DNA from 2 places in the Cellulosimicrobium sp. ES-005 genome. Region 2 is predicted to be linked to the other one. Evidence: riboswitches for the same ligand, from Rfam matches in the RefSeq annotation. Region 2 holds a riboswitch; the other holds the start of a gene.
What was found. Region 2 has a riboswitch for FMN ahead of pnuC (nicotinamide riboside transporter PnuC). Riboswitches for the same ligand answer to the same signal wherever they lie in the genome.
Positions count from the first base shown of each region.

Region 1: linked by a shared signal. The riboswitch ahead of ribD (bifunctional diaminohydroxyphosphoribosylaminopyrimidine deaminase/5-amino-6-(5-phosphoribosylamino)uracil reductase RibD) and the one ahead of pnuC (nicotinamide riboside transporter PnuC) in region 2 are both predicted to bind FMN.

Region 1 is NZ_CP159290.1:2,072,476-2,087,681, reverse strand. It holds gene ABRQ22_RS09140 (transcription antitermination factor NusB) at 1-992, shown strand, start outside; gene ABRQ22_RS09135 (helix-turn-helix transcriptional regulator) at 1,080-1,307, shown strand; gene ABRQ22_RS09130 (HipA domain-containing protein) at 1,304-2,575, shown strand; gene ABRQ22_RS09125 (N-acetyltransferase family protein) at 2,673-3,278, opposite strand; gene rpe (ribulose-phosphate 3-epimerase) at 3,331-3,999, shown strand; FMN riboswitch at 4,213-4,338, shown strand; gene ribD (bifunctional diaminohydroxyphosphoribosylaminopyrimidine deaminase/5-amino-6-(5-phosphoribosylamino)uracil reductase RibD) at 4,497-5,621, shown strand; gene ABRQ22_RS09110 (riboflavin synthase) at 5,621-6,256, shown strand; gene ribB (3,4-dihydroxy-2-butanone-4-phosphate synthase) at 6,310-7,689, shown strand; gene ribH (6,7-dimethyl-8-ribityllumazine synthase) at 7,686-8,153, shown strand; gene ABRQ22_RS09095 (phosphoribosyl-ATP diphosphatase) at 8,227-8,490, shown strand; gene hisG (ATP phosphoribosyltransferase) at 8,600-9,454, shown strand; gene ABRQ22_RS09085 (PH domain-containing protein) at 9,515-10,009, shown strand; gene ABRQ22_RS09080 (DEAD/DEAH box helicase) at 10,105-12,015, opposite strand; gene ABRQ22_RS09075 (CDP-alcohol phosphatidyltransferase family protein) at 12,416-13,042, shown strand; gene ABRQ22_RS09070 (DUF881 domain-containing protein) at 13,039-14,010, shown strand; gene ABRQ22_RS09065 (small basic family protein) at 14,007-14,339, shown strand; gene ABRQ22_RS09060 (DUF881 domain-containing protein) at 14,336-15,206, shown strand, end outside.
Region 2 is NZ_CP159290.1:331,105-346,310, reverse strand. It holds gene ABRQ22_RS01500 (hypothetical protein) at 1-244, shown strand, start outside; gene ABRQ22_RS01495 (hypothetical protein) at 380-643, shown strand; gene ABRQ22_RS01490 (polynucleotide kinase-phosphatase) at 674-3,388, opposite strand; gene ABRQ22_RS01485 (3' terminal RNA ribose 2'-O-methyltransferase Hen1) at 3,385-4,908, opposite strand; gene ABRQ22_RS01480 (TetR/AcrR family transcriptional regulator) at 5,203-5,961, shown strand; FMN riboswitch at 6,110-6,235, shown strand; gene pnuC (nicotinamide riboside transporter PnuC) at 6,385-7,083, shown strand; gene ABRQ22_RS01470 (hypothetical protein) at 7,115-7,786, opposite strand; gene ABRQ22_RS01465 (VOC family protein) at 7,796-8,143, opposite strand; gene ABRQ22_RS01460 (acyl-CoA dehydrogenase family protein) at 8,340-9,590, shown strand; gene ABRQ22_RS01455 (acetyl-CoA C-acyltransferase) at 9,706-10,935, shown strand; gene ABRQ22_RS01450 (hypothetical protein) at 11,139-11,267, shown strand; gene ABRQ22_RS01445 (hypothetical protein) at 11,252-11,530, opposite strand; gene ABRQ22_RS01440 (NUDIX domain-containing protein) at 11,540-12,031, opposite strand; gene ABRQ22_RS01435 (RidA family protein) at 12,274-12,669, shown strand; gene ABRQ22_RS01430 (phosphatase PAP2 family protein) at 12,794-13,516, shown strand; gene ABRQ22_RS01425 (phosphatase PAP2 family protein) at 13,516-14,211, shown strand; gene ABRQ22_RS01420 (glycosyl hydrolase family 18 protein) at 14,521-15,206, opposite strand, start outside.

The sequences.
Region 1 (15,206 bases), 1.7 Mb from region 2:
ACGCCCCGGACGCCCTCGCGGCGCTCGCGGCTACCCAGAGCCACCCCGTGTGGATCGCCCGCGCTCTGCGCGACGCCCTCGCCGGCAACGGGCGCCCCGTCGACGAGCTCGACGCCCTCCTCGCCGCCGACAACGACGCCCCCCGCGTCACGCTCGTCGCCCGTCCCGGCCTCGCCGCCCCCGACGAGCTCTCCGACGGCGACGACCGCGTCACCCCCGCCCGCTGGGCGCCCACCGCCCTCACCCTTGACGGTGGCGACCCCGCCGCGTTCGGCGCCGTGCGCGACGGCCGCGCCGGCGTCCAGGACGAGGGCAGCCAGCTCGTCGCGCTCGCGCTCGCCGCCGCACCGCTCACCGGACCGCAGCCCGGCTCCACCGGCGACGACGCGCGCTGGCTCGACCTGTGCGCCGGCCCCGGCGGCAAGGCCGCGCTCCTCGCGGCGCTCGCGGCCGAGCGCGGGGCACGCCTCGTCGCCAACGAGGTCCAGCCGCACCGCGCACGCCTCGTGGAGAACGCGCTCGCCGCCGTGCCCGCGGACGCCGTGGAGGCCGTGCGCACGGGCGACGGGCGCGCCGTCGGGCAGGACGAGCCGGGTGCGTACGACCGCGTGCTCCTCGACGCCCCCTGCACCGGCCTCGGTGCGCTGCGCCGTCGTCCCGAGTCCCGGTGGCGGCGCACCCCGGCGGACCTCGCGACCCTCACCGGGCTCCAGCGCGAGCTCCTCGACTCCGCGCTCGACGCCGTCCGGCCCGGGGGAGTGGTCGGGTACGTCACGTGCTCGCCGCACCTCGCCGAGACCCAGGTCGTCGTCGCCGACGTGCTCCGCCGCCGCGACGACGTCGAGGTCCTCGACGCCCCGGCCGTCGTGCGCGACGTCGTGCGCCCCGAGGCGCGCGACGCGATCGAGCTCGGCGACCGCCAGGACGTCCAGCTCTGGCCGCACGTCCACGGCACCGACGCCATGCACCTCACGCTCCTCCGTCGCGTCTGACCAGGCCACAGTGCCTTTGTCAGGATATTCGGCGGAAGTCCGTGTCATGATAGTCGGACATGGTTCGCTGGCAGGAGGGAAGACGCGATGACAGGACACTGGACGGGCGCCCGGAGCGCGCGCGACATCGGCGCGGCCGTCCGCAGGGTACGGCGAGCGCAGGGCATCACTCAGGCGGAGCTCGCCGACGACCTCGGAATCACTCGCCAGTATCTCTCCGAGCTCGAGAACGGCGTCGACAACCTCTACATCACCCGGCTCTTCGAGGTCCTCGACCACCTCGACATCTCCCTCCGCCTCGAGGACCGATCGTGAGACGGGCCGAGGAGCTCGACCTCTGGCTCTACGGGACTCACGCCGGGCGCTTCACGCGACGACGAGACGATCGCGTCGACCTCACATGGACAGACGAGGCCTACGAACGGTGGGGGATCGGCGCGCGAACGCTGTCCCACCTCCTCCCGATGGAACCCGACGAACCACCACACCCCGCCCGGGCCACCGCATGGCTCGACGGGCTCATGCCCGAGGGCCGCGCCCGCGACCAGATGGCCATGGAAGCCGCCGTCGACCCCGAGGACCACCTCTCGTTCTTCACGGCGTACGCAGGCGACACCATCGGGGCCGTAGAGCTGCGCCCTCCAGGCCAAGCCGGCCATCGATCCGTTCCCGCCGAACGGCTCGACGACGCCGCGGTCGCCAGGCTCCTTCGAGAAGGCGTCGCGCGATTCGGCGGCGTCGGACGAAGCAAGCACCTCACCAGCTCCCTGCCCGGCATGGAACCCAAGATCACCCTCCTCCACGACGAGCACGGCTGGGCCCGCCCCCACGGATCCGCCCCCACCACCCACATCCTCAAGGTCGCCCGCCCCTCCGACTCACCCACCGCCGACCTCGTCAACACCGAAGCCGCCGCCCTCGACCTCGCCCGCCGCGTCGGCCTCACCACCGTCGACGCGCACGTCACCGAGTTCGACGGCGAACGCGCCATCGTCGTCACCCGCTACGACCGCATCCCCGACCCCCGCGAACCCAGCGGCACCGCCCGCCTCCACCAGGAAGACGCCGCCCAGGCCCTCGGCATCAACACCCGCGACCCCGAACGCAAGTTCCAGCACGGACGCCGCTTCCCTTCCCTCGCCGCCATCGCCCGCACCCTCCGCGACGACGGCACCCGCCCCGACCCCCTCCTCGCCCTCACCACCTTCAACCTCGCCCTCGGCAACACCGACGCCCACGCCAAGAACATCTCCGTCCTCCGCCACGCCGACGGCACCGTCCGCCTCGCCCCCGCCTACGACGTCTCCATGCACCTCCACCACGACCACGCCTCCCGCGTCTTCGCCATGGACGTCGCCGGAGAACGCGACATGGACCGCCTCACCGCCGACCACCTCGTCACCGAAGGCACCACCTGGGGCCTGCCCCGACGCCGCGCCCAGCGCGCCGTCACCCAGACCCTCGACGCACTCCTCGCGGCGCTCGCGGACGTCGACCGCGACGCCCACCCCGGCGTGAGCCGCCACGCCTGGCGCACCGTCGAGCAGCGCACCACCGACCTCCGCCGAGGCATCCTCGCCTGATCCCGGCTCGCCGAGGTAGAGCCCTGGTCGTGCCCGACGGCACGACCACGCCTCTACCTCGGCGCGTCGGGCGGGCTGTGAGGGTCTCGTCGCCGGGTCAGAGGGAGCGCTGGAGCAGGATCGTGTCGACCCAGCGGCCGTGCTTGAAGCCGACGGCGGTGAGGCGGCCGGTCTCGACGAAGCCGAAGCGCCGGTGGAGGGGGAGCGAGCCCGCCGCCTCGGGGACGTCGGCGACGACCGAGACGACCTGCCGGACGCCTGCGGAGACGCACGCGTCGAGCAGCGCGCCCAGCAGCGCGGTGCCGATCCCGTGCCCGGTGTGGTCGGGGTCGAGGTAGATCGTGTCCTCGGCGGTGTGTCGGTACGCGGGCTTCGGGCGCCATGCGGACGCGTAGGCGTAGCCAGCGACCACCGGGTGGCCCGTGCCGTCCGGACCTGGCGGCCCGTCGACCTCGGCGACGAGGAACGGCAGGCCGCGAGCGGTGACGTCGTCGAGCTTGCGCTCCCACGCGGGGACGTCCCAGACCTCCTCCTCGAACGTCACGCACGTGTCGCGGACGAAGGGCGCGGCGATCGCGGCGACGCGGCCGAGGTCGGCCCGCGTGGCGGCGCGCACCCGGACGCCCGCGGGGACCGGTGTCGGCCCTGTCGGCCCTGTCGGCGCAGGTGGGCGTCGGGTGCCGGGGGAGGGGAGGCTGCTCACGGGACGAGCCTACGAGCGTCGGGGGCGGGCGGAGGCACCCTAGGCTGGAGCCATGGCAGCCCTCATCGCACCGAGCATCCTGTCCGCCGACTTCGCGAACCTCGAGCGCGACCTGAACGCCATCTCGACGGCGGACTACGCGCACGTCGACGTCATGGACAACCACTTCGTGCCGAACCTCACGCTCGGGCTGCCGGTGTTCGAGCGCCTGGCGCAGGTGTCGCCGGTGCCGATCGACGCGCACCTCATGATCGAGGACCCGGACCGCTGGGCGCCGGCGTACGCGGAGGCGGGTGCCGCGTCGGTGACGTTCCACGCCGAGGCCGCTGCCGCCCCTGTGCGGCTCGCACGCGAGCTCCGGCGCCTCGGGTCCCGTGCAGGCCTCGCGCTGCGCCCTGCGACGCCCGTGGAGCCCTTCCTGGACCTCCTGGCGGAGGTCGACATGATCCTCGTCATGACGGTCGAGCCGGGCTTCGGCGGGCAGTCGTTCATCGAAGGGACCCTCCCGAAGATCCGACGGGCGCGCGAGGCCGTGAGTGAGTCCGGGCTGGACGTGTGGATCCAGGTCGACGGGGGAGTGTCGCGCACGACCATCGAGCGGGCGGCCGACGCGGGGGCCAACGTCTTCGTCGCCGGGTCGGCGGTGTACGGGGCGGAGAGCGTGCCGGGTGAGATCCAGGCGCTGCGCGAGCTGGCGGAGGCGTCGGCGCACGCACACTGACGACCGGCCGAGAGGGAGCCCGCACTTCGGGCTCCCTCTCTCGTAGCGACAAAAATAGTGTGCCAAGCGGTCATGACGACCCCGACCTACCGAGGCCGGTCACCACACAGCACGGAGGGGAGGGGTCGTTCGGTCACGTCTGCTCGGCAGGCGGACAGGCGGGCCCCGGGGAATGCGCGAGTAGCATGCTCGGTTGGAAGCAGCAGTACGCACGAACGTGCTCCGGGGTCGGTGCAATTCCGAGCCGGCGGTGACAGTCCGCGACCCGCGCCCACGCGCGGTTGACCTGGTGGAACTCCAGGACCGACGGTGACAGTCCGGATGGGAGGAAGCACGTGCGGCGCGGCCACGCCTGGGCGTGGTGCTCCGGCGACCCGTCGGAGCACCCGTCCGTGACGGCGACGGCCTCGCCGTGGTGAGCGACGCCGTCGGGCCCGTCCAGGCCTGACCCCGCCGCCCGCCCTCACCCCGGAGCACGCGTGCCCGGGAGGAGGACGATGGGCGAGCACCCCAGGACCCTGACGATCGACGCCGCGATGACGCGCGCGCTCGAGCTCGCGGGACGCGGACCCGCGCACGGACCCAACCCCCGGGTCGGCTGCGTCCTGCTGGGGCCCGCCCCGCACGGCCCTGCCCTGCCCGACGGCGCCGCGCCCGACTCGGTGGACCCGCACCCGCGGCCGGTCCTCGCCGAGGGATACCACACAGGTGCGGGGACGCCGCACGCCGAGGCCGCCGCCCTCGCGGACGCCCGGGCGCGCGGCGTCGACGTCACCGGCGCGACCGCCGTCGTGACGCTCGAGCCGTGCGCCCACACCGGCCGCACGGGGCCGTGCGCGGACGCGCTCGTGGCCGCGGGGGTGGCCGAGGTCGTGCACGCCGTCGACGACCCGAACCCCGTGGCGACGGGTGGTGCGCACCGCCTGCGCGCGGCCGGGGTGCGCGTCGTGCGCGGCCTGCGCGCCGCCGAGGGCGAGGAGCTCCTCCGGGTGTGGCTGACGTCCGTGCGACGCGGTACGCCGTACGTGACGCTCAAGACGGCGACGACGCTCGACGGGTACGTCGCGGCCGAGGACGGCACGAGCCGCTGGATCACCGGGCCGGCGGCCCGCGAGCACGCGCACCGCGTGCGCGCCGAGGTCGACGCGATCGTCGTCGGCACGGGCACGCTCCTCACGGACGACCCGGCGCTCACCGCACGGGTGCGCACGCACGACGCCGCGAGCGCCGAGGCCCTCGCGGCGCACCAGCCCCTGCGGGTCGTCGTCGGGCTGCGGGGGATCCCGCCGGCGGCGCGCGTGCGCGGGGAGGGCGGCGAGCTGCTGCACCTGCTGACGCGCGACGTCGGGCACGTGCTGGAACGGCTCGGGGAGCGCGAGGTGCGGCACGTGCTCGTGGAGGGCGGCCCGACGCTCGCGACGGCATTCCTCGCGGCGGGCGTGGTGGACGAGCTGCACGCGTACGTGGCCCCGGTGCTGCTGGGGAGCGGTCGGCGGGTCGTGGACGGGCTGGGCGTGGCGACGATCGCCGACGCGCACCGGTTCCGCACGGTCGAGGTGAGGCGGGTCGGGGACGACGCGCTGGTGGTGTCCAGGACGAGCACGGAAGGACGGGTCGGCTGATGTTCACGGGGATCGTGGAGGAGATCGGGAAGGTTCGGGACGTCGGGTTCCCGGGCGGCGAGGGAGCGGATGCGGTGCTCACGGTGGAGGGGCCGCTCGCCACGTCGGACGCGGCGCCGGGGGACTCGATCGCGGTCAACGGGGTGTGCCTGACGGTGACGGGCCTGGGCGGCGACGGGTCGTTCACGGCGGACGTGATGCCGGAGTCGCTGCGCCGGACCGCCCTGGGCGACCTCGTGGCGGGCTCGCCGGTGAACCTGGAGCGTGCGGTGCGGGCGGACGCGCGGCTGGGGGGTCACGTGGTGCAGGGTCACGTGGACGGTGTGGGGACGCTGGTGAGCCGCGACCCGGGCGAGCGCTGGGACGACCTGGTGTTCTCGGCGCCTGCGGGCTTGACGCGATACGTCGCGGAGAAGGGCTCGATCGCGGTGAGCGGGGTGTCGCTGACGGTGACGCGGGTGGACGGCGGGACGTTCGGCGTCTCCCTCATCCCGACGACGCTCGAGGCGACGATCCTCGGCGGGCTCGTCCCGGGCGACCGGGTGAACCTCGAGGTGGACGTGCTCGCGAAGTACGTCGAGCGCCTGCTCCAGTCGGGCTCCGGTGCCGGCACCACCTCCGGGAGCGCGTCGTGACGGGCGGACGCGCGCCGTCCGCGAGCGCCGCCGTGCCGGAGGGGTCGGGGGGCGTGCGCCTGGGGTCGGTCGAGGAGGCGCTGGCGGAGATCCGGGCGGGGCGGCCGGTGCTGGTGGCGGACTCGCCGGACCGGGAGAACGAGGCGGACGTGGTGTTCGCGGCGCAGGGGGTGTCGGCGGAGTGGGTGGCGTGGACGATCCGGCACTCGTCGGGGTACCTGTGCGCGCCGATGCCGGCGTCGCGGGCGGACGCGCTGGAGCTGCCGTTGATGGTGCCGCACAGCCAGGATCCGCGGCGCACGGCGTACACGGTGACGGTGGACGCGGCGACGGGGGTGACGACGGGGATCTCGGCGGAGGACCGGGCGCGGACGTTGCGGGTGCTGGCGGATCCGGCGTCGGGTCCGGTGGACCTGATCCGGCCGGGTCACGTGCTGCCGTTGCGGGCGGTGCCGGGGGGTGTGCTGCACCGTGCGGGGCACACGGAGGCGGCGGTGGACCTGGTGCGCCTGGCGGGGAGGGGCGAGGTCGGGGGCATCGCGGAGCTGGTGCACGACGACGGGACGATGATGCGGCTGGGGGACGCGGCGGCCCTGGCGGAGCGTGACGGGCTGGTGCTCCTCACGATCGCGGACCTGGTGGCGTGGCGGCGCGTGCACGACCCGGCACCGGCGGCGGCTGTGGAGGTGCCGGACCGTGAGGCGCTGGCGCGGCGGGTGCACCGGACCGCCTCGGCGGAGCTTCCGACGGCGCACGGCCGGTTCCGGGTGGTGGGGTACCGGGACCTGCGGACGGGGGCGGAGCACGTCGCTCTCGTTCCTGCGGTCGCCCCGGCCGGCTCGGTAGACCGCGGTGAGGCCGGTGCGGAGGCCGCGAGCGCCGTGGGGCCGGAGGTGGTGCCGGTGGTGCGGGTGCACTCGGAGTGCCTGACGGGGGACGCGTTCGGGTCGTTGCGGTGCGACTGCGGTCCGCAGCTGCAGGCGGCGATGGGGCGGGTCGCGGCGGAGGGCGGTGCGGTGGTGTACCTGCGGGGGCACGAGGGGCGTGGCATCGGGTTGCTGGCGAAGATCGGGGCGTACGAGCTGCAGGACGCGGGTCTGGACACGGTGCAGGCGAACCTGGAGCTGGGGTGGCCCGTGGACCGCAGGGAGTACGGGGCGGCGGCGGCGATCCTGGCGGACCTGGGGCTGTCGCGGGTGCGGTTGCTGACGAACAACCCGGCGAAGGTGACGGGGCTGGTGGCCTCGGGCATCGACGTGGTGGGGACGGAGCGGATCGAGGTGGGTCACGGTGAGCACAACCGGGCGTACCTGGTGACGAAGAAGGTGGCGATGGGTCATCTGCTGGACACGGTGGCGGTCCCGGACGGGGCTGCCCGGGGAGGGCCGGACGACGGGTCCGGTGCCGAGGAGTCGAAGGAGGACGAGGGATGAGCGGGGCAGGTGCGCCGTCGATCAGCGTGGACGGGTCGGGGCTGCGGGTGACGGTGGTCGCGGCGAGCTGGCACACGGAGGTGATGGACGGGTTGCTGGCGGGTGCGCGCCGGGCGTTGGCGGCGGCGAACGTGTCGCACGTGAGCGTGGTGCGGGTGCCGGGGTCGTTCGAGCTGCCGGTGGCGGCGGCGCGCGCGGTGGAGCACGGCGCGGACGCGGTGGTGGCGCTGGGGGTGGTGATCCGTGGGGGGACGCCGCACTTCGAGTACGTGTGCCAGGCGGCGACGTCGGGTCTGACGGACGTGAGCGTGCGGACGGGGGTGCCGGTGGGGTTCGGCGTGCTGACGTGCGACGACGAGCAGCAGGCTCTGGACCGGGCGGGGCTGGAGGGGTCGCGCGAGGACAAGGGTGCGGAGGCCGCGGAGGCGGCGGTCGCGACGGTGGTGGCGCTGCGCGACCTGTGACGGACCGGGTCGGGGCGTGCCCGCTGGGCGGACCGCGCCCCGGCCCTGCCCGGGCGGCGGATACCCTGGGCGCGTGAAGACGTTCGAGTCCCTGTTCGCGGAGCTGTCCGAGAAGGCCACGACGCGACCTGCCGGTTCCGGCACGGTCGCGGAGCTGGACGCCGGCGTGCACGCGATCGGGAAGAAGGTGGTCGAGGAGGCCGCCGAGGTGTGGATGGCCGCCGAGTACGAGGGCGACGTGAAGACGGCGGAGGAGATCTCCCAGCTCCTCTACCACCTGCAGGTCCTCATGCTGGCGAAGGGTCTGAGCCTGCAGGACGTGTACGAGCATCTGTGAGCGGCCGTGCCGGTGAGCGTCCCCGCTCCCGGCCGCGAGCGCCGCTCGCCCCTCGCACGTCCCTGCTGTTCCCCGCTCCTTGCCCGATCCCCTGAACGAAGGTCCTGTCATGCTGCGTATCGCCGTCCCCAACAAGGGGTCCCTGTCCGAGCCCGCCGTCGAGATGCTGCGCGAGGCGGGGTACCGCCAGCGTCGTGACTCGCGCGAGCTGGTGCTGGCCGACCCGGACAACGATGTCGAGTTCTTCTTCCTGCGCCCGCGCGACATCGCCGTGTACGTGGGGTCGGGCACGGTCGACGTGGGGATCACGGGCCGCGACCTGCTGCTGGACTCGGGCGCGGACGCGGTGGAGCACATGCAGCTCGGGTTCGGGGGGTCGACGTTCCGGTACGCGGCCCCGGCGGGCACGGTGACGTCGCTGGAGCAGGTGCAGGGGCTGCGCGTCGCGACGTCGTACGAGGTGCTGGTCGAGGGGCACCTGCGCTCGCACGGGGTGGAGGCCACGGTCGTGCACCTGGACGGCGCGGTGGAGTCGGCGGTGCAGCTCGGGGTGGCGGACGTCGTCGCGGACGTCGTCTCGACGGGCACGACGCTGCGGGGCGCGGGCCTGGAGGTGTTCGGCGACCCGATCCTCGTGTCGGAGGCGGTGCTGATCCGTCCGCGCGCGGTCGCGGAGGCGGACGTCCCGGCGGGGGTGGAGGTGCTGAGCCGGCGCCTGCAGGGCGTGCTCACGGCGCGCCAGTACGTCCTCATGGACTACGACGTGCCGGTGTCGCTCGTGGAGCGTGCGGTCGCGATCACGCCGGGCCTGGAGTCGCCGACGGTGTCGCCGCTGCACGACCGCGACTGGGCGGCGGTGCGGGCGATGGTGCGTCGCGACCAGACGAACCAGGTCATGGACGCCCTGTACGACGTGGGTGCGCGTGCGATCCTCGTCACCCGGATCCACGCGTCCCGCCTCTGACACCGCTCGCCCCGGGGCGCGGCGCCGGTGGGCGTCGTGCGGGTGTGAGACGGTGGCGGCATGAGCACCGACCCGTTCCCTGATCCTGGCCTGCCGGGGGAGCGCCACGACGACCCCTACCGGCCGTTCCGGCCCCGGTTCGGCCTGGTGTCGGCGTGGGCGACGGGTGTCGTCGTGGTCGGCGGGTGCGTCGTCGTCGGGCTGTCGGCGACGGGCCCGCTCGGCACGTCGTGGGTGAACCGCCTCTCGCTGGCCGCGTTCGCCCTGTTCGCGGCGTGGCTGCTGTGGCGCCTGGGGGGCGTGCACGCTGTCCCGACGCGCGAGGGGCTGCGGGTGCGCAACGTCATCTACACGCGTGAGCTCGAGTGGGCGCAGGTCGTGTCCGTCCGGTTCGGCTCCGGCGACGCGTGGGTGCGCCTGGACCTCGCGGACGGGTCGACGCTCGCCGTCATGGGGATCCAACGGGCCGACGGCGCGCGCGGGGACGCGGAGGCGCGCCGCCTGGCGGCACTGGTCCAGGCGCACGGCGAGGCGCACGAGGGCCCGCGGACCTGACGCGCGACGGCACAGGGGCAGAACACGGACGGCCCCGGATCCAGCGGATCCGGGGCCGTCCCTCTGCTCGCGTCGCCGACGGCGACGCGGGTGCGTCAGTACGCCGTGCGATGACGGGGCTTGCGCTCGCCCCGGTCGTCGGCGCGGTCGAAGCGGTCGCGACGCTCGTCGCGACGGCCCGACGGGCCGTGACCGCCGCGCGGGCCGCGCGAGGCGGGCGCGCCCTCGTCCACGCGGATGCGCAGCGCCTTCCCGGCGACCCGGGCACGGGAGATGCGGTCCATGGTCTCCGCGTCGAGCGGCGCGGTGATGTCCACGAGGGAGAACGACGGGAAGATGTCGATCTTGCCGACGTCCGACCCGGCCAGGCCGGCCTCGTTCGTCAGCGCGCCGACGATCCCGCCGGGCATCACGCCGTCCTTGTGGCCCACGGACAGGCGGTAGCGGGTCCCGACGGCGTCGCGGCGGATGCCGCGCGTGCCGTCGCCCTCGCGGCGGCCCGACGCGCGCTCGCCGCGCGGGCGCTCGCCCGTGCGCTCGGTGCGGCGTGCCTTCGCCTGCTCGCGCGCGGCGGCGCGCTCGGCCTCGAACCGCTCCTGCTCCTCGCGGGCGCGGGGGCCGTCGTCGCCGACCGCGAGCGCCGCCATGGCCGCCGCGAGGTCGACCGGGTCGACGTCGTGCTCGGCGAGGAAGGTGCGCACCATGTCGGCGTACATGGACAGGCGGCCGGCCTCCTGGCGGGCCGGGACCTGGCCGAGGAGGGTGCGGACCTTGTGCGCGGACACGTCCGCGGGGGAGGGGATCTCGATCTCCTGCAGCGGGGTGCGGGTCGTGCGCTCGATGGCGCGCAGACGGCCCCGCTCGTGCGGGGTGACGAAGCTCAGGGCCTCGCCGGTGCGTCCGGCACGGCCGGTGCGGCCGATGCGGTGCACGTACGCCTCGGGCTCGCCCGGCAGGTCGAAGTTCACGACGAGGCCGATGCGGTCCACGTCGAGGCCGCGCGCGGCGACGTCGGTCGCGACGAGGACGTCGAGCGCGCCGGAGCGCAGGCGCTCGACGATCTTCTCGCGCTCCTTCTGCGCGACGTCGCCCGAGATGGTGGCGGCGGAGATGCCGCGCTCGACGAGCGCGGACCCGACCTCCTCGGCGGCGCCGCGCGTGCGGGTGAACACGATCGCGGCCTCGGCGTCGGAGGTGGCGAGGACGCGCACGAGCGAGCCGGTCTTGTGCCGGAACGGGACGACGGCGTACGTCTGGCGCACGCTCGTCACCGTGGAGGACTGGCGGGCGACGGCGATCTCGACCGGGTCGGTGAGGTGCTCGTTCGCGACGCGGCGGATCGGGGCGGGCATCGTCGCGGAGAAGAGGGCGACCTGACGCTCGCGCGGGGCGCGGGAGAAGATCGTGTCGACGTCCTCCGCGAAGCCCATGCGCAGCATCTCGTCGGCCTCGTCGAGGACGAGGAAGCGCACGTCGTCGAGCACGAGGGTGCCGCGCTCGATGTGGTCGATGACGCGCCCGGGCGTGCCGACGACGACCTGCGCGCCGGCCGCGAGCGCCCGCTGCTGCGGCTGGTAGGGCGAGCCGCCGTACACGGCGACGACGTCGACCTTGGGCAGGTGGGTCGCGAACGACTCGACGGCGTCGGCGACCTGCATGGCCAGCTCGCGCGTCGGGGTCAGGACGACGGCCTGCACGCGGCGCAGGGACGGGTCGATCGCGGCGAGCAGCGGGAGGCCGAACGCGGCGGTCTTGCCGGTGCCGGTCTGCGCGACGCCGGTGATGTCGCGGCCGGCGAGGAGCGCCGGGATGGCCTCGGCCTGGATCGCGGACGGGGTGACGAAGCCGAGGTCGGCGACGGCGCGCTCGAGGGGAGCGGGCAGGCCGAGGTCGGCGAAGACGGGACCGGCGGGAGCGGCCGGCTCGGGGCGCGTGCGCTCCGCGCGCTCGGGGGCGTCGGCGGACTGGTCGAGGGCGTGCGAGGGCGCGAGGACGTCAGCAGTCATGAAGGGGTGAGGACCGTTCGTTTCGGGGTGTGGAGTGGCGTGCGGTCACCAGGACGGTTCTCGCAGGTCGCACTCCCGAACACACCAGGCCGGCCACCAGGACGATCAGGGACGATCGAGGGGGACGGCCGCTCTCACGGACACACGCGGGACGAGCGACGAACTCCAGAGGTGTGCCCATCCTACCGGAGGTCGCGGCGGGCTCGCGGGCCGGCCCCGGTGACCTCCCTCACCGCGGCCGCCACCCGGTCGCCGGGCACGACGGACGAAACGGGTGATTTCCGCCCGCCGCGGGCGCCGCGCCGCGAAATGAGGGCCCGGGTGCGCGGGCCCGGTACGTAGGATGGTCCGCGCGCGGCAGGTCGCCGCGACGGCGCGACGTGAGCACGGGGCGGTGGGTGTGTCAGCAGGGCAGCAGGTCAGCTCCCGCGTCCTGACCGTCCCGAACGTCATCAGCCTCCTCCGGCTGCTCCTCGTGCCCGTGTTCGCGGTCCTCATCGTGCGCGGCGACGACGTGTGGGCGCTGGTCGTGCTCGCGGTGTCGGGGGCGTCGGACTGGCTCGACGGCGTCCTCGCGCGGCGCCTGGACCAGGTGAGCCGCCTCGGGCAGATGCTCGACCCGGCCGCGGACCGGCTCTTCATCCTCGTCACCCTCCTGGGGCTCGCGTGGCGCGACGTCGTGCCCGTGTGGCTCGTCGTGGTCATCGTGGGACGCGACCTGCTCCTCGCCGGTCTCCTGCCGCTGCTGGCGCGCCACGGGTACGGGCCCCTGCCGGTGAGCTTCGCGGGCAAGGCCGGGACGTTCGCGCTGCTGTACGCGTTCCCGCTCCTGCTCCTGGCCGAGATGCCGGGCTGGCTGGGCGACGTCGCCGCGGTCACCGGGTGGGCGTTCACCTGGTGGGGCGTGGGGCTGTACTGGCTCGCGGGCGCGCAGTACGTGCTGCAGACCCGTTCGCTCGTGGTCCGCGACCGGGCGGCCGCCGCGGAGGGCGACGAGACCGGCACGACGACGCGGGAGGCGCCGTGAGCGAGAACCGTCAGGACCCGGGTGGCGCCGCGCGCCGCGCCCCCGTCGACGCGTCGATGACGCTCCTCAACGAGGTCATGCACCGCCCGCTCGACCCCGGGTACGCGGACGCCGCGGCGCGCCGGGCCGCCGGGCGGGCGCCGCACCGTGGTCGCACCGGCACGTTGGTCCTCGTCGCCCTCGCGGTCGCGCTCGGAGTCGTGACGACGGCGGCGGCCGTCGAGCTGCGCGCCCCGCAACCGGGCGTCATCGCGGCGCGCGAGACCCTGGAGCAGGAGATCCTCGACCGGCAGGGCGCCGCGGAGGAGCTCGCCGCCCGCGGGGCGGAGCTGTCCGCGGAGATCGAGCAGCTCCAGGGCGCGGCGCTCAGCGGCGCGAGCGCCGACGTGCTGCAGGGACTCCAGGCGGAGGGCGCGCTGACCGGCACGCAGGCGGTCGAGGGCCAGGGCGTCGTCGTCACGCTCGACGACACGAGCGGCGGCCTGTCCTCCGACACCGTGGACTCGAGCTCGCTCGTGCACGACTCCGACCTGCAGCGCGTCGTCAACGCGCTCTGGGCCGGCGGCGCGGAGGCGGTCGCGATCAACGACCAGCGACTCACCGGGCTCTCGGCGATCCGCTCCGCCGGGGACGCGGTGCTCGTCGACCTGCAGCCCCTCGTCGGCCCGTACCGGGTCGAGGCGATCGGGGACCCGGACTCCCTGCGCACCTCGCTCCTGCGCTCCGGCACGTCGGACTACCTGCAGATCCTGGGCACCCAGTACGGCATCCGGTCGAGCGTGACGACGCAGAGCCGCCTCGACCTGCCCGGCCGGCCCGCGCCCACGCTGTTCTTCGCGAAGGCCCCGGCGGCGACCGTAGACTCCGACACGCCCGCCGGGAGCACCGACGGCACGACGGACGGCACGACCGACGGGTTCGGGACGGGCCCGGAACCGCACGAGACAGGGCAGGAGATCGTCGAATGATCGCAGTCGTCGGACTGGTGGTGGGCATCGTCGCGGGCCTCGTCCTGCAACCCACCGTGCCCGTGTCGCTGCAGCCCTACCTGCCGATCGCCGTCGTGGCCGCGCTCGACGCGCTGTTCGGGGGCCTGCGGGCCCGGCTCGACGGGCTGTTCGACGACAAGGTCTTCCTCGTCTCGTTCCTCTCGAACGTCGTCGTCGCCGCCCTCATCGTCTTCCTCGGCGACCAGCTCGGCGTCGGGAGCCAGCTCTCCACCGCCGTCGTCGTCGTGCTCGGCATCCGCATCTTCTCCAACGCCGCCGCGATCCGGCGCCACATCTTCAAGGCGTGAGCGTGACCCGCGACCCCCAGGACCCGCGCGACGCGGCCACCGACGACGTGACGCCGGACCCCGCCCCGGACGACGCCCACGAGACCACGGACCCGACCGCCCGGCGGACCGCCGGCGACGCCGCGACCGCCCGGCCGTCCCCCGCGGACCCGGACGAGGGCGCCGTCGAGGCGGACAGCGAGCCCGAGCGTCAGCCCGAGGGCCAGGAAGAGCCCGCCGCCGCGCACGCGGGCACCGGCGATGCGGTCGACGGCGCGCCGGACGCGACCGGCGTCGAGGACGACGCCCCGACCGACGGTCCCGCGCGCGAGCCCGACGCCGCTAGCGGGGCAGCGGACCGGGACACCGACCAGGACGACGCGATCGGCGACGACTCCTCGGTCGACGACGAGCGCGGCGAGCCCTCGACCCCCGTGACGGGCGAGGAGCCCGAGGACGACCCGACCGGCACCGCACCGCCGGAGAACAGCGACGAGGACCCGGAGACCCCGGACCGCGCCCCCTTCGCCGCGGCCGACGCACCGCACCCCGCCCCGCCGCACGACGACACGACCACCGGCGGCTCCGCCAGCACCGACGCGTCGTCGCCGGCGGAGCCGCCCGCGACGACCGGGACGATCGGCGCCGTGGGCCGCCACGGCGCCCCCACCCGGCCGGAACCGCGGGGCCTGCGCGGGCTCGGCCGCGCGCTGCGCCCCCGCGCGTCCCGGTCCCAGATCGTCGTCGGCGTCCTGTGCGCGCTCCTCGGCTTCGCGCTCGTGGTCCAGGTGAGCCAGACGCAGGAGGACCAGCTCTCGTCCCTGCGCCAGAGCGACCTCGTGCGCCTGCTCGACGACGTGACGCAGCGTTCCGGCGAGCTCGAGGACC
Region 2 (15,206 bases):
GGACCTCGACGACATCGTGGCGCTGCCCGCGCCAGTGCCCGACGGCATCGGTCCCGTCCGCTCCCTGCCCGACCGCGCCCCCGTGCCCCCGGACCTCGACGGTATCCAGTCCCTGCCGGCACGAGTGCCTCCGGGGAGCATCCCGTCCCTCCCCGACCACGCGCCCCTCGATCTCGACGACATCCAGGCGCTCCCCGCGCGCCTCGACCCGCCGGACGGCGCCTCGGAGCGGTTCTCCGGGTAGGCGGGTCATCCGGAGGTCGCACCCGGTGGACCGCAGGATCCACCGGACGGGCGACGCGCCGGGGACGGGTCGACGGGAAGACTGGCGGCACGGCGTCGGGCAGCGGCGCCGGAGACCTCCGGAGGTGCTCCGTCCGTGACGACCCCGACTCCTGCCCGGGACGCTGCGTCCCCCGAGCAGCTCCCCGAGCCGTCGCCCCGGCAGCCCTCCGCCCGTGCGGCCGCGCGCGGCCTGCGCTTCACGGCGCGTCGCGGTGCCCGACGGCGCGAGGCCGACCCCGCGCAGCGCCCGGCCGTCCCGCCGGTCGAGCGGGCGAACGGCTGGCTCGTCGCGGTCGCGGTGCTCGGCGCCGCGGTCCTCTTCTCCGTCCTCGCGATGAACGCCTTCATGGGCGGCTGACGCCCCGCACGCCTCCCGCCGTCGTCGCCGTCACAGTCGCGGGTCGACGGGCTCCGACTCCAGCGCCAGCACCGCGAACACCGGCTCGTGGACGCGCCAGGTCGGCTCACCGCGAGCCACCCGGTCGAGCGCCTCGAGGCCGAGCGCGTACTCCCGCAGTGCGAGGGACCGCTTGCGCCCGAGCGACCGCTCGCGCAGCCGTTCGAGGTTGCGCTCCTCGGTGTACTCGGGGCCGTAGATGATGCGCAGGTACTCCCGGCCGCGGACCTTGAGCCCCGGCTGCACGAGCCCGCCGCCCTTCCCGGGAGCGCCCCGGCGCCGCACGAGGTTGGCGGCCGGCTTGACCACCATGCCCTCGCCGCCGGCCGCCGTGAGCTCCTCCCACCAGGCCGTCCCCTCGGCGCGCGAGGTCTCGTCGGCAAGGTCGACGACGACGCGCCGCGTCGTGCGGAACAGCGCCGGGTCCGCCGCGACGAGCCGGTCCGCGACGTCGAGGTGCCACAGGTGGTCGCGCTCGGCGTACGTCGTGCCGGCCGACTCCGCGGACCCGGCTCGCGCGGACGTCCCGCTCGCGAGCACCTGGAACGGCGCGACCTGCACGCCGCGCAGCGGGTCGGGCGCGGCGTCGCCGTCCACGGCCACGCCCGTGTCCCAGCGGTAGCGCCGGTACGACTCGACGAACAGCCCGGCGTCGGTCGACCGCCGCGCGGTCCGTCGCCGGAGGTCGCCCACGTCGGCTCCCCGTGCCTCCGCCGCGGCGAGGGCCGCCAGGGCCGCGGGCATGACCGCCCGTGCGGCCGCCCCGACGCTCGCGTACTGGTCGCGCAGGAGCTGGTCGGCCTTGAGCGACCACGGCAGCACCTCGGCGTCGAGCAGCACCCAGTCGGCGCCGAGAGCGTCCCACGTCCCGGCCGCGTCGAGGGCCGCGGCGACGCGCCCGAGCAGCAGCGCCGTCGTCGGCTCGTCGAAGAACGACCGCCCGGTGCGGGTGTGCACCGCGCCGGGCGCGTCGACCCCGAACCGCTCCGCGACGACGCGCGACCCGTCCGCCGACCCCGAGTCGCGCGCGACGAGCAGCACCGCGCGCGACCCCATGTGCTTCTCCTCGCACACGACCCGGTCGACGCCGTCGCGCGCGTACGCGGCGAACGCGCCGTCGGGGTGCTCGAGCAGACCGGGCAGGGTCGAGGTCGCGACCGGGCTCATGGTCGGCGGCAGGTACAGCAGCAGCCGCGGGTCGACGGCGAACCGGCTCATGACCTCCAGCGCCCCCGCCGCCTGCTCCTCGCCGACGGTCACGCGCCCGTGCGTCGCGGTCTCGACGGCGCGCCGCCCGAGCACGTCGGCGACGGAGAGCAGGTCGGGCTCGCGCACCGGCGCGCCGTCCGAGTCCTCCGGCAGGAACGGGCGCGCGGGCGCGTAGTACTCGCGCGCGGCCGGGACCTGCACCACCTCCTTCTCCGGGCAGCGCAGCGCGGACAGCCTCCCGCCGAACACGCACCCCGTGTCGAGGCACATCGTGTTGTTGACCCACTCGGCCTCGGGCGTCGGCGTGTGCCCGTAGAGGACCATGGCGCGACCGCGGTAGTCGTCGGCCCACGGGTAGCGCACGGGCAGGCCGAACTCGTCGGTCTCGCCCGTGGTGTCGCCGTAGAGCGCGAAGCTCCGCACCCGCCCGGACGCCCGGCCCTGGTAGGACTCCTTGAGTCCCGCGTGCGCGACCACGAGGCGCCCGTCGTCGAGCACGAGGTGGGAGACGAGGTCGCGGCAGAACTCCGCGACCTCGCGCCGGAACTCCTCGGGCTCCTCGGCGAGCTGCGCGAGCGTCGTCTCGAGGCCGTGGGAGACCTTGACGTCGCGCCCGCCGAGCGCGCGCACGAGCTTGTGCTCGTGGTTGCCCGGCACCGCGAGCGCGTGGCCCGCCCGGACCATGCCCATCGCGAGGCGGAGCACGCCCGGGGAGTCGGGACCGCGGTCGACGAGGTCCCCAAGGAAGATCGCGCGCCGGCCCGCGGGGTGCGCGGCGTCGACGGGCCGGCCCACGTCGTCGCGCACGACGGCGTACCCCAGCTCGCCGAGGAGCGCCACGAGCTCGTCGAGACAGCCGTGCACGTCGCCGATCGCGTCGAACGGGCCGTGCTCGTCGCGACGGTCGGTGAGCAGCGGCGTGCGCACGACCCGCGCGGCCGCGACCTCCTCCTCCCCGCGCAGCACGTGCACGGTGCGGAACCCCTCGCGCTGCAGGCTCTTGAGCGACGACCGCAGCGCCGCGCGCTGCCGCGTCACGACGTGCGCGCCGAACCCGCGGTCAGCACGCGCCGCGTTGCGCTCGACCGCGACCTTCTCGGGCACGTCGAGGACGATCGCGACGGGCAGCACGTCGTGGGCGCGCGCGAGGGCGACGAGGGTCTTGCGGGCCTCGCGCTGCACGTTCGTCGCGTCGACGACGGTGAGCAGGTTCGCGTCGAGCCGCTTCGACACGATGGTCTCGAGCACCTCGAAGGCGGCCTTCGTGGCCGCCTGGTCGTTCTCGTCGTTCGACACGAGGCCGCGGCACACGTCCGACGACACCGTCTCGTACGGGCCGAAGTGCTCGCGCGCGAACGTCGACTTCCCCGAGCCGGAGACGCCGACGAGCACCACGAGGCTCGACGCGGGGAGGCGCAGGTCGCGCGTCGCTCCCGCGCTCTCGGCCGCGTGCTCCGTCGTGTTCTCGGCCGCGGGCTCGCTCGTCCGCTCGCTCATCGGGCCTCCTCCCCCTCGCGCGTGTCGGCTCCTGCCGCGGTCGGCGCGTCGTGCACGACGGCCCCCTCCGGCACGAGCGTGAGGACCACCAGCTGCGTGGGCGCCCCGACGTCCGGCGCGAGCGGTCCGACGTCGCGGTGCTCGACCGCGTACCCGTACCGCTCCGCGGCGGCGCCCGCCCACGCGCGCAGCTCGGCGCGCGTCCACTCGAACCGGTGGTCGGGGTGCCGCACCCGGCTCCCGCCCGGCCCGTCGAGCAGGTTCGGGTAGTGCACGTTGTACTCCGCGTTGGGGGTCGTGACGACGACGGTGCGCGGCCGCGCGTGCCCCAGCACCGCGTGCGCCAGCGCGCCGAGGCGCGACGGGTCGACGTGCTCGACGACCTCCATGAGGACCGCGGCGTCGAACCCCGTGAGCCTGTCGTCGGTGTACGTGAGGGACGACTGGAGCAGGCGCACGCGCTCGCGCTCGGCGTCGCTCGCGTCGTGCAGGCGCAGCCGGGCGGCCGCGCGCTCGAGCTCGCGCGCGGAGACGTCGGTGCCGAGGACGCGCGTGAACGTCCGGTCGGCGGCGAGCCGGCGCAGGAGCATGCCCTCGCCGCAGCCGAGGTCGACGACGGTCCGCGCGCCGACCTCGTGCAGCACCCCGAGCACCGCGTCCGCGCGCTGCCGGGCGAGCGGCGGCTCCGGCACGTCCGCCCCGGGTGACGTCGCGCCGTCGGGCGAGACCTCGCCGTCGGGCTCGGCCACGTCCGCGGGTGCGGCGCCGTCGAGCGCGGCGAGGCGCGCCGTCGCGTCCTCGACGTAGCGGCGCTGGTGCGCGAGGTAGCGGCGCAGGATCCGCGCGCGCTCGGGGTGGTCGGCGAGCCAGCCGCCGCCCGCGCGCACGAGCTTGTCCACCTCGTCCGTGGACACCCAGTAGTGCTTCGCGTCGTCGAGCACGGGCAGCAGCACGTAGAGCTGCGCGAGCGCGTCGGCGAGCCGTCGCGTGCCGCGCAGGCGCAGGTCGACGTACCGCGAGGCGCCCCACGCCGGGACGGCCGGGTCGAGCGGCTCCGCGGTCGCCGTCACGTGCCAGCCCAGCGGCTCGAAGAGCCGGCGCGCCAGGTCGGGCCCACCGCGGCAGGGCAGGGACGGGACGTGCAGCTCCAGCGGGAGCTCGACGTCGGGCAGCCCGGGCCGGGCGTCGCACCGCCCCGCCATGGCCGTCGCGAACACCTTGCCCAGCGCGACGGCGACCATCGACGACGCGGCGTACGGCCGGTCGTTGACGTACTGCGCGAGGGCGAAGGCGTCGCCGCTACCGAAGCGCTTGTTCCGCACGATCCCGACCGGGTCGACCTCGAGCAGCAGCGCGACCTCGCACCGCGCCGCCGTCGCCTCGGGGTAGAACACGTGCGCGCGGCCCACGGGCAGGTCGAACACCTGGGCACGGTCCGGGTGCTTGTGCAGCAGGAACCCGAGGTCGGTGGCGTCGTCGAGCGTCCCCGGGGACGCCGTCGCGGCGAGGGTCACGAGCATGGGCGCCATGGTGTCATCCGACGCCGGGCAGGGCACCGGGATTGTGGACGGCCACGCAGCCTGTGGACGGCCACCGTTTTCAGCCCCTCCGCCCATCGACGCGGACGCTCCGGAGGTCTACCGTCGAACCACGGGCGCCGCTGCCCACGGCACGCGCCCGGCCAACGTCCAGCCGGCGGCCGCACGTGGTCGCCACTGCCGAGTGCGGGCCTTCGGGCCCGGGGGACGACCGCAGGGAGCGCCGGCGCTCGGCCGGAAGGGGCGCGCGAGCGGGACCGGTGTACCGTCCGGTGCATGACCGACGTCCGCAGCCGCACCCACGCCCAGGCCGTCGACGCAGCGATCGAGCTCTTCACCCGCAAGGGGTACGAGCAGACGACCGTCGAGGAGATCGCCGACGCCGCCCAGGTCAGCCGCGCCACCTTCTTCCGCCGCTACGGCTCCAAGGAGGACGTGGTCTTCGCGGACCACGAGCTCCTGCTCGACGAGGTCGTCGTCATGCTCGCCGCGACGCGGCCCGTGCCCGACGCGGAGGGCCGGCTCACGCCGGACCCCGCCGTCGACCCGTACGTCGAGGTCTGCCGCGCGGCGCGGCTCGTGTTCGACCACCACGTCGGGCAGCGGGAGACGTCGCTCGCGCGGTGGCAGCTCCTCCAGCAGGTGCCGGCGCTGCGCGACCGCGAGCTCGTCACGACGCACCGCTACGAGCGCGCCTTCACCGCATACCTGCGCGACGCGCTCCCGCCGGACGAGCGCCGGTCGACCGCGTCCATCGCGTTCGCCGCGTCGGTCGTCGCCGTCCACAACGCGCTCCTGCGCCGGTGGCTGCGCTCCCCCGACCAGGACCTGCGCCCCCAGCTCGAGGAGGCGTTCGCGGACCTGCGCCGCGCCGCCGTCGGCCGGTACGCCGCGCCCGACGGCGCCGCCCAGGAGCGCAGCGGGGACGGCACGCCCACGGCGCGCCGCGTCGTCGTAACCGTGGTGGACGCCGACGCGGACGCGCAGGGCGTCGCGGACGACGTCGCGCGCGCCGTCCGCGACGCGCTCGCGTGACCAGCTGAGATCGGCAGCTTCTGCCGAGTTCGGTCATCGCGACTGCCGACCTCGGTCGGATGTGCCGATGTCGCGTATCGAGTGACCGGTCGGCGCGGCGTCGGGGAATGCGCCGGTAGCATCAGCGGTTGCAGAACGCAGTACGCACGAACGTGCTCCGGGGTCGGTGCAATTCCGAGCCGGCGGTGACAGTCCGCGACCCGCGCCCACGCGCGGTTGACCTGGTGGAACTCCAGGACCGACGGTGACAGTCCGGATGGGAGGAAGCACGTGCGGCGCGGCCGTCCTCGGCCGGGCTCTCGCGAGCCCGCGCGACGGGTCTCGGCCTCGCCGTGGTGAGCGACGCCGTCGGGCCCTCGTGGCCCGGCCCCGCCGCCCGCCCTCACCCCGGAGCACGCGTGCCCGGGAGGACGAGGACATCCGATGGACCTGATCCACGCGCTGTTCGACGCGCAGCTGACGATCGGCGACCAGCACCTGCTGTGGCGCGAGATCGTGGGCAACGGGTTCGGCCTGGCGTCGGCGCTGGGCGGCATGCGGCGCAAGGTGTGGGCGTGGCCGGTGGGCATCGTCGGCAACCTGCTGCTGCTCACGGTGTTCCTCGGCGCGGTCTTCGCGACGCCCAACCCCGTCAACCTGCTCGGCCAGGCCGGGCGGCAGGTCATGTTCGTCGTCGTGTCGGTGTACGGGTGGGTGCAGTGGCGCCGGACCCAGGCCCGGCTCGGCGAGACCGACGCCGACAGCCACGGCGTCGCCGTCGTGCCGCGCTGGGCGTCGTGGCGCCAGCGCGCGTTCCTCCTCGTCGCGCTCGTCGGCGGGACGGCGCTGCTCACGCCCCTGTTCCGGGCGCTCGAGTCGTACGAGCCCGTCTGGGCCGACGCGTGGATCTTCATGGGCTCGCTGCTCGCGACGTACGGCATGGCCAAGGGCTGGGTCGAGTTCTGGCTGATCTGGGTCGCGGTGGACGTCGTGGGCGTGCCGCTGCTCGTCTCGGCCGGGTTCTACGCGTCCGCGTTCATGTACGTGTTCTACGGCGCGTTCACGCTCGTCGGGTTCTTCGTGTGGTGGCGCGTCAACCGGCGCGCGACGGCCGAGGCCGAGGCGGCGGGCGCGCCCGCCTGACCCGGGTGCCTGCGGCCGGGGCAGCCGCGGGTCAGTCCTCGAACAGCATCCGGTCCGACGGCGCGGCGCGGCTCGCACGCAGCGCCGGGTCCGTGCACAGCGCCTCGACGAGCGCGTCGCTCCCGCCCACGTAGGTCGCGGCGGCGTCGATCTCCGTCCCGACGAACCACGACCGGTCCTCCGGCCACCACAGGTTGGGCGGCTGCTCGTGGTCGCGGAACGCGCCGGCGTCGGCGAGCGTCCCCGTCCACAGGTGGTACTCGCGGTGCGGGAGCAGGAGCATCGGGGCGGCCGGGCGCTCGACGAGCGTCGGCGCGAGCTGCTCCCACGCCTCGGCGACCGCGCGCTCGATCTCCTCGGGTGTCGGCCGCTGCTCGTCCTCGGGCCACCCGACGAGCGGCGCGACCCCCGAGCTCGCGCGCGGGTCGGTGCCGTGGTCGTAGAGGAACGCGTGGCCCGTCCACAGGGCGAGGTGCACGGGCTGGTCGCCGGTGAAGGGCGCGAGCGCCGCGGCCAGGGCGTCGGTCTGCGTCGCGAGCGTGACGTCGTCGTCCCAGCCCGGGTGCGGGACGCACGCGTACGCCGCGTAGCCGCGCGGGACCGTGCCGTCGACGCGCGGGCCGAACTCCCCGAGGCGCGGCGCGATCCACGCGCCCGCGGAGGCGTCGTCGTCCCAGGTCACCCGGTCGGCCGTCGTCGTCACGCGCGCACCCTACGACGACGGGAGCGCGCCGCTGAGCCCGATCTCGTTGCCGTCGGGGTCGCGGAACACGGTCTTCACGACCCCGCCGTCGTAGGTCTCGCGGCGGTCCGGCTCGATGCCCCGGCCCGACGCCGCGGCGAGGAACGCGTCGACGTCGTCGCGGAACACCGTGACGACGCCGTGGCCGGCGAGCTCGGGCACCTGCTCGACGACGAGCCACCGGTGCTCGGCGAGCTCCCACACGGACTCGGTGGGCGTCGCGACGAACGTCGGGTCCGACCCGAGCAGGCGCACGTACCAGTCGCGCGCGGGGTCGTGGTCGCGCACGTGCATCGTCACGAACAGGTCGAGTGCCATCTCTCGACGGTAGGACGGAGGTCGCGAGATCGCACGGCGCCGTGGATCCGGTGCGATACGCCGTCTCAGATTGACTGATACCGGGTATCGCTGCACTATGGGAGAGACCGCCGCCGACGCCGGGCCCGCACCCGGGAACCCGCGCCGGAGCCGGTCGCGCACGACCGACCCCAGCCGCCCTCCCAGGGGAGCACCGATGCCTACCACCCCGATCATGCCCGGAGTCACCGAGCCCACCTACGACCTCGCGACCCCGCTCGACCTCGACTACGCCGGCGCGTTCGCCGACGCGACCGAGGAGGACCGCGCCCACCAGCAGCGCGTCCGGCAGTTCGTCCAGGACGAGGTGCTCCCGGTCATCGACGACTACTGGGAGCGCGCCGAGGTCCCGTTCGACCTCGTCAAGCGCATGGGCGAGCTCGACCTGCTGCGCGACGGCGTCGACGTCGAGGGCCGCCCGCGCGTGAGCCTGCTCGGCGCGGGCCTCGCCGCGATGGAGATGTCGCGCGGCGACGGCTCCGTCGCGACGATCTGCGGCGTCCAGGGCGGTCTCGCGCTGCGCAGCATCCAGATGCTCGGCTCCGACGAGCAGCGGGCGAGGTACGCCGAGCCCATGGCGCGCGGGGAGATCCTCGGCGCGTTCGCGCTCACCGAGCCCACCCACGGCTCGGACTCCGTCTCGCTCGAGACGACGGCGCGCAAGGAGACGCGCGACGGCGTCGAGGGCTACGTGCTGAACGGCGAGAAGAAGTGGATCGGCAACGGGTCGTCGGGGCACATCACGGTCGTGTGGGCGCGCCTCGTCGGCGACGCCGAGGACGGAGCCGACAACCAGGTCCACGGGTTCGTCGTGCCGCAGGACACCCCCGGCTACACGGGCACGACGATCACCGGCAAGGTGTCGCTCCGCGCGATCTGGCAGGCGCACGTCGTGCTCGACGACGTGTTCGTCCCCGCCGAGAACGCCCTGCCCGGCGCGCGGTCGTTCAAGGACACCTCGCGCGTGCTCTTCGCGACGCGCCTCGGTGTGGCGTGGGCCGCCGTCGGGCACGCGGTGGCCTGCTACGAGGCCGCGGTCGCGTACGCGACGCAGCGCGTCCAGTTCGGGCGCCCGCTCGCCGCGAACCAGATGGTCCAGGAGCGCCTCACCAAGATGCTCTCGACGATCACGCAGCTCCAGCTCCTCGTCGCGCAGATGACGCGCCTCGACGAGGCGGGGACGCTCACCGGCCCGCAGGCGTCGCTCGCTAAGTACACGTGCACGCGCGGGGCCCGCGAGGTCGCGGCGAGCGCGCGCGACCTCCTCGGCGGCAACGGGATCCTGCTCCAGAACCGCGTCGCGCGGCACTTCGCCGACATCGAGGCCCTGCACACGTACGAGGGCACCGAGTCGGTCCAGGCGCTCATCGTCGGGCGCGACATCACGGGCGTCTCCGCGTTCGTCTGACGGTCCCGAGGGCGCACGCCCTCCCCCTGCTCCCCGGCGCCGCTCGCCCCTCCTCGCGGCGCCGGGGCTCCTTCCTGTTCGCCCCGTCTCCTCGCCCTCCCCGGATCGGAGTCCCATGAGCACCGCCGCCAGCCCCCTGCCCGACGTCGCCGTCACCCCCGAGGACGAGGTCACCCCGGTCCTCCTGCACGGCGCACGCACCCCGTTCGCGCGCTTCCGCGGCGCGCTCGCCTCGCTCTCGGCCGCCGAGCTCGGCGCGCACGCGATCCGCGGCGCGCTCGCGGCCGCGGGCGTCGCGCCGGAGCAGGTCGACACGGTGATCGTCGGGCAGGTCGTGCAGGCGGGCGCCAAGCAGGGCCCCGCGCGCCAGGCCGCGATCCTCGCGGGCCTCGGCTGGGACGTGCCCACCGTGACGATCAACAAGCTGTGCCTCTCGGGCCTCACCGCGATCATCGACGCGGCCCGGCTGGTCCGCACGGGCGAGGCGAGCGTCGTCGTCGCGGGCGGCCAGGAGTCCATGACGAACGCCCCGCACCTGGTCGTGGGCTCGCGCGCCGGGTTCGCGTTCGGGGACGTGACGATGGCCGACTCGCTCACGCACGACGGCCTGAACGACCCGTTCAGCGGCGAGGTCATGGGCGAGCTCACCGACCGCGGCTGCGCGACGCGCGGCATCGGCCGCCCCGAGCAGGACGCGTTCGCGCTGCGCTCGCACCAGCTGGCCGCGGCCGCGCGCGATGCCGGCCGCCTCGCCGAGGAGATCGCCCCCGTCGAGGTGCCGCAGCGGCGGGGCGAGCCGGTCGTCGTCGAGCACGACGAGGGCGTGCGCGCCGACACGACGCTCGAGGCCCTGGAGCGGCTGCGCCCGGCCTTCGTGCAGGACGGGACCATCACCGCCGGGTCGAGCTCGCCGCTGTCCGACGGCGCGGCGGCGGTCGTCGTCGCGAGCCGCGCCTTCGCGAAGCGCAACGGCCTGCCGTGGCTCGCCGAGATCGGTGCGGCGGGGCAGGTCGCGGGACCCGACAACTCGCTGCACTCCCAACCGGCGCGGGCCATCGAGGCCGCCGTGCAGCGCGAGGGGATCGCCGCGGCGGACCTCGACCTCGTGGAGATCAACGAGGCGTTCGCCGCCGTCGCGCTGCAGTCGGTCGCGGACCTCGGCATCGACGCGGACGTCGTGAACACCGACGGCGGCGCCATCGCGCTCGGCCACCCCGTCGGCGCATCCGGCGCCCGCCTCGCGCTGCACCTCGCGCTCGCGCTGAAGCGCCGTGGCGGCGGCGTCGGCGCGGCGGCGCTGTGCGGCGGGGGCGGGCAGGGCGACGCGCTGATCCTGCGCGCCTGACGCCCTCGTCGGGCACGCAGGACCCCGCCGCACGCGCTTGCCCGAGCGAACCACCCGACCCTGGTGCACGATGCTGCACCAGGGTCGGCGCGTTCCGGTCGCCGCGGTGTGACGCAGATCGCGCCGAGGTCGGCCGGAACCGCGTCATGGATCGCGTCGGGCGCGGTCTCTCTCCCTGGAACCACCCCGACGAGAGGACCGCCATGACCACCGTGACCGAGGCAGCCCGCCGCACCGCGAGCCGCGCGCGGCACTCGCACCTGTCCGCCGCCGCCGTCGTGCTCGTCGGCCTCGTCGCCGGTTTCGCCGCGGCGCCCTACCTGCTGGGCTGACCCGGACCGCCGTCCGGCAGGCGCTCGCCGCGGAACGAGTCGACGAACCCCCAGACCGCGCTCCCGACCCCGCTGAGGCAGAGGATCGAGACCAGGGTCTGCATCAGGGCCTCGGCGACGTCGCCCGCGAGCCAGGCCTGGACCGCGCCCGCCACGACGAAGGGGCCGACCAGAGCGCACAGCACCAGCACCGCGACGGCCCACCAGCGGCGTCGTCGCTGGTCGCGCGGCGGCTTCGAGAGCCCGTAGTGATACAGCGCCACGCCCGGAGCCTACGGCTCGACGGCAGGGTCGCGGGCGTCCGCCAGCCGCTCCTCGAGGCGGTCGAGCAGCGGGACCTGGCCCGCGACGACGAGGCCGCGAGCCCGTGCGAGCGGGAACCAGCCGGCCCGGTCGAGCTCGGGGAACTCCTGCATCCGCCCCGAGCGCGGCGGCCACTCCAGCGCGAACGTGTTGCTGGAGATCGCCGCGACGTCGAGGTCCGCCTCGCGTGCCCACGCCGCGACGAGCTTCCCCGCACGCTGACGCACGGTGCCGAGGTCGAGGTCGGGCGCCTGCGCCGCCGGGGCCGGGACGCCGAGCTCCTCCGCGAACTCGCGCAGCGCCGCGGCGTGACCGTCCTCGCCGGGCTCCACCTCGCCCTTGGGGATCGTCCAGCCGCCCGCGTCCTTGCGCGCCCACAGCGGTCCGCCCATGTGCCCGAGGAGCACCTCGACGACGTCGTCACGGAAACGGTAGAGCACGAGCCCTGCTGACTGCTTCACCCCTCCTTCCTACACAGCCGACGGCGGCACGGCCCGTCGGGGGCCGTGCCCCGGGTTTCATCGTGGGCGGGTCGTGGTCCTGGGTGGGGGCGGGTCGTGGTCCTGGGTGGGGGCGGATCGGGCTCCTTGCCCGGCGTGGTCCTGGGTGGAGGCGAGGGCCGGGCTCCTTGCCCGCCGTGGGCCTGTGGGTGGCCGCGCGTAGCGTCGGTCGCCTCAGGACCAGACCGCAGGAGGGGACGACCATGACCACGCCGAGCGTCACGCACCTCAACCCGGCCGGGCTGCACCGCAACCCGGCCTTCTCCCAGGGCACGATCGTCGAGACCGGCCGCACGCTCTACGTCGGCGGCCAGAACGGGACCGACGCCGAGGGCGCGATCGTCGAGGGCGGCATCGCGGCCCAGACCGCGCAGGCGCTGCGCAACGTCCTCGCCGTGCTGGCGGAAGCGGGCGCGGGGCCGCAGGACGTCGCGCGGCTCGCCGTCTACCTCGACCCCGAGGCCGACCTCATGGCGGGCTTCGCCGCCGTCGGGGAGGTCTGGGGTCCGCACCCCGCGGCGGTGACGGTCCTCCGGGTGGGGATCGGCCGGCCCGGTGCTCTCGTCGAGATCGAGGCGGTCGCGGCCCTGCCCGCCTGAGCCGCTCGGGCTGACACCCCTCTCCACGGGCGTGCGGCAATAGCCCCGCCGACGATCGGGCCGTCGGTACGGAACCGCCCCCTCTCCACGGGCGTACGGCCGTAGCCCCGGCTACCGTCCGGGGGTGCCCGCCGACCCTGCCCTGCGCCGCTCGCTCGGGCGTGCCAGGAGGCGCGCGCTGGGGAGAGCCGCGGCGTACGGGATCGCGGCCTCCGTCCCGGTGCTCGTGCTCGCGTGGCTCGTGCGCGCGGAGTCGGGGCTCGTCGTCGGGGCCGACCGCGCCGCCGTCGCCGCGGCGACCGGGTTCACCGGCGAGCGGCCCGCGTTCGAGCGCACCCTGCTCGTGGGGCAGGAGGTGCTCGCCGCACGGTGGATGAACCTCGCCGCGATGGGCGTGTGCCTCTGGGCGTGGCGGCGCCACGGCCTCGGGACACGGGCAGCCTGGGCGGCCGGGACGATCTGGGGCGCGTGGGCGCTCGGGCTCGGCGCGAAGGAGCTCGTCGACCGCGCGCGTCCCGTCGTCGAGGACGCGGTGACCGTCGTACCCGGGTCCAGCTTCCCGTCCGGGCACGCGATGAACGCCGCCGCCGTCGGGGTGAGCCTCACGGTGCTCGTGTGGCCGCTGCTCGGCCGTCGTGGCCGCGTGGCCGTCGTCGGCGGTGCGACCGCGCTGGCGCTCGTCACCGCGGCCGACCGCGTGCTGCTCGGCGCGCACTACCCGTCCGACGTCGTCGGCGGCATCCTCTTCGGCGGTGCCGTCGCGGGGGCGTCCGCCGTCGGCTACCACGGGTGGACGTCCGCCCGGTCTGCCCGCTCTTCCGGCTCCGCTCCCAAGAACGAGGTCTGATGCATCCTTTCGTGCACCGCTACGAGCTCGACACGTCCCGACCCACCGCGAAGGAGGTGCTGCGCGACGTCGGGCTCCGGGCCTTCCTCCCCGGCGCGGTCCTGTGGGTCCTCATCGTCGCGACCGGGTTCCTCGTGACCGGTCCGCTGGGCGACCTGCCCGGCGAGGTCGGGGTGAACCGGTGGCTCGAACAGCGACGCACGCCCTTCTGGGACACCGTGACCGACCTGTTCTCGCTGATCGGGACCACCGAGTTCATCATCGGCGGGACGGTGCTCACCATCGCGCTCGTCTGGTGGCGCACGCGGCAGTGGTGGTTCGCCGTCGTGCCCGCGCTCGCCGTCGCGCTCCAGGCCCTGATCTTCCTCACGTCGTCGATCGTCGTCGGGCGCGCGCGCCCCGACGTCTCGCGGCTCGACGAGGCGCCGCCCACGTCGAGCTTCCCCTCCGGCCACACCGGCGCGTCCGCGGCGTTCTACCTGACCCTCGCCCTGCTCGCGCAGCGCATCGCCCACCCCGTCCTGCGCGTCGTCGTCACGGTCCTGTGCTGCCTCGTGCCGCTCGCGGTGGGCCTGTCCCGCCTCTACCGTGGCGCCCACGGCCCGGCCGACGTGGTGGTGGGCCTGATCAACGGCATCGTCTGCTGCGTCCTCGCCTGGAACTACCTACGCCGCGACGTCCGCGCCCAGCGCTGAGGGCGACGCCCACCGCGCGAGGTAGAGGCCTGGCCAGACGAGGTAGAGGCCTGGTCGCGCGAAGTAGAGGCCTGGTCGCGCGAAGTAGAGGCCCGGTCGCCCGAGGTAGAGGCCTGGTCGCCCGAGGTAGAGGGCTGGTCCGCGAGGTAGAGGCATGGTCGGCCGAGGTAGAGGGCTGGTCCGCGAGGTAGCGGCCTGGTCGGTGCGCCTGTCCCCGAACGACGACGGCGGGCCCGGTCCTGAGACCGGGCCCGCCGTCGTCGTGCGGTGGTCGTCCGGGCGATGCGCGCGCCCGGACGACCCGTCAGATCACGCGCAGAGACCCACCGGGTCCCACGAGCCCCACGTCACGGACCCGGGCAGCTCGCCCTGGGTCCACCACTGGGCCGTGTAGTTGACCCCGGCGCGGGACACGGTCTGACCGCCGGTGTAGACGGCCTCGCGCGACCATGCCGGGGCGCAGTCCGCGACCTCGACCTCGGGCGCCGTGCCGCAGGGACCGATCTTCTTCCAGGCGTTGGACGCGCCCGGCTCCTGGTTACGGGTCCACCACTGGGCCTTGTACTCCGAGCCCTCGTGCGAGACGACCTCGCCACCGGTGTAGACGCCCGTGCCGTACCAGGGCACCGCGCACTCGTCGGCCACGCCGGGACCGGGGGTCGCCGCGCGGAACGTCGAGCCCAGCGCGTCACCCAGCTCGTTGCGGTAGTCGCCCGAGAGGTCCCACCACATCGCGCCGCCGTAGCCCTGCGTCGCGACGAACTCGGCCTTCGCCGTCACGGACGCCGGGTCGTCGTAGCTCCACCACTGGTCGCCGTCGTAGAGCCAGCTCGCGCCGATCTCCGGGTCGAAGTACTGCTCGCCGTCGAACGACCGCAGCTCGGCGTACGTCTTGGTACCGACGTAGCCCGCGGCGGGCTGCCAGCCCTGCGAGCCGTCCTCGACGCCGTACCAGCCGTGGCCGTACGCCGCGAGGCCCGCGTTGACCTGCGACG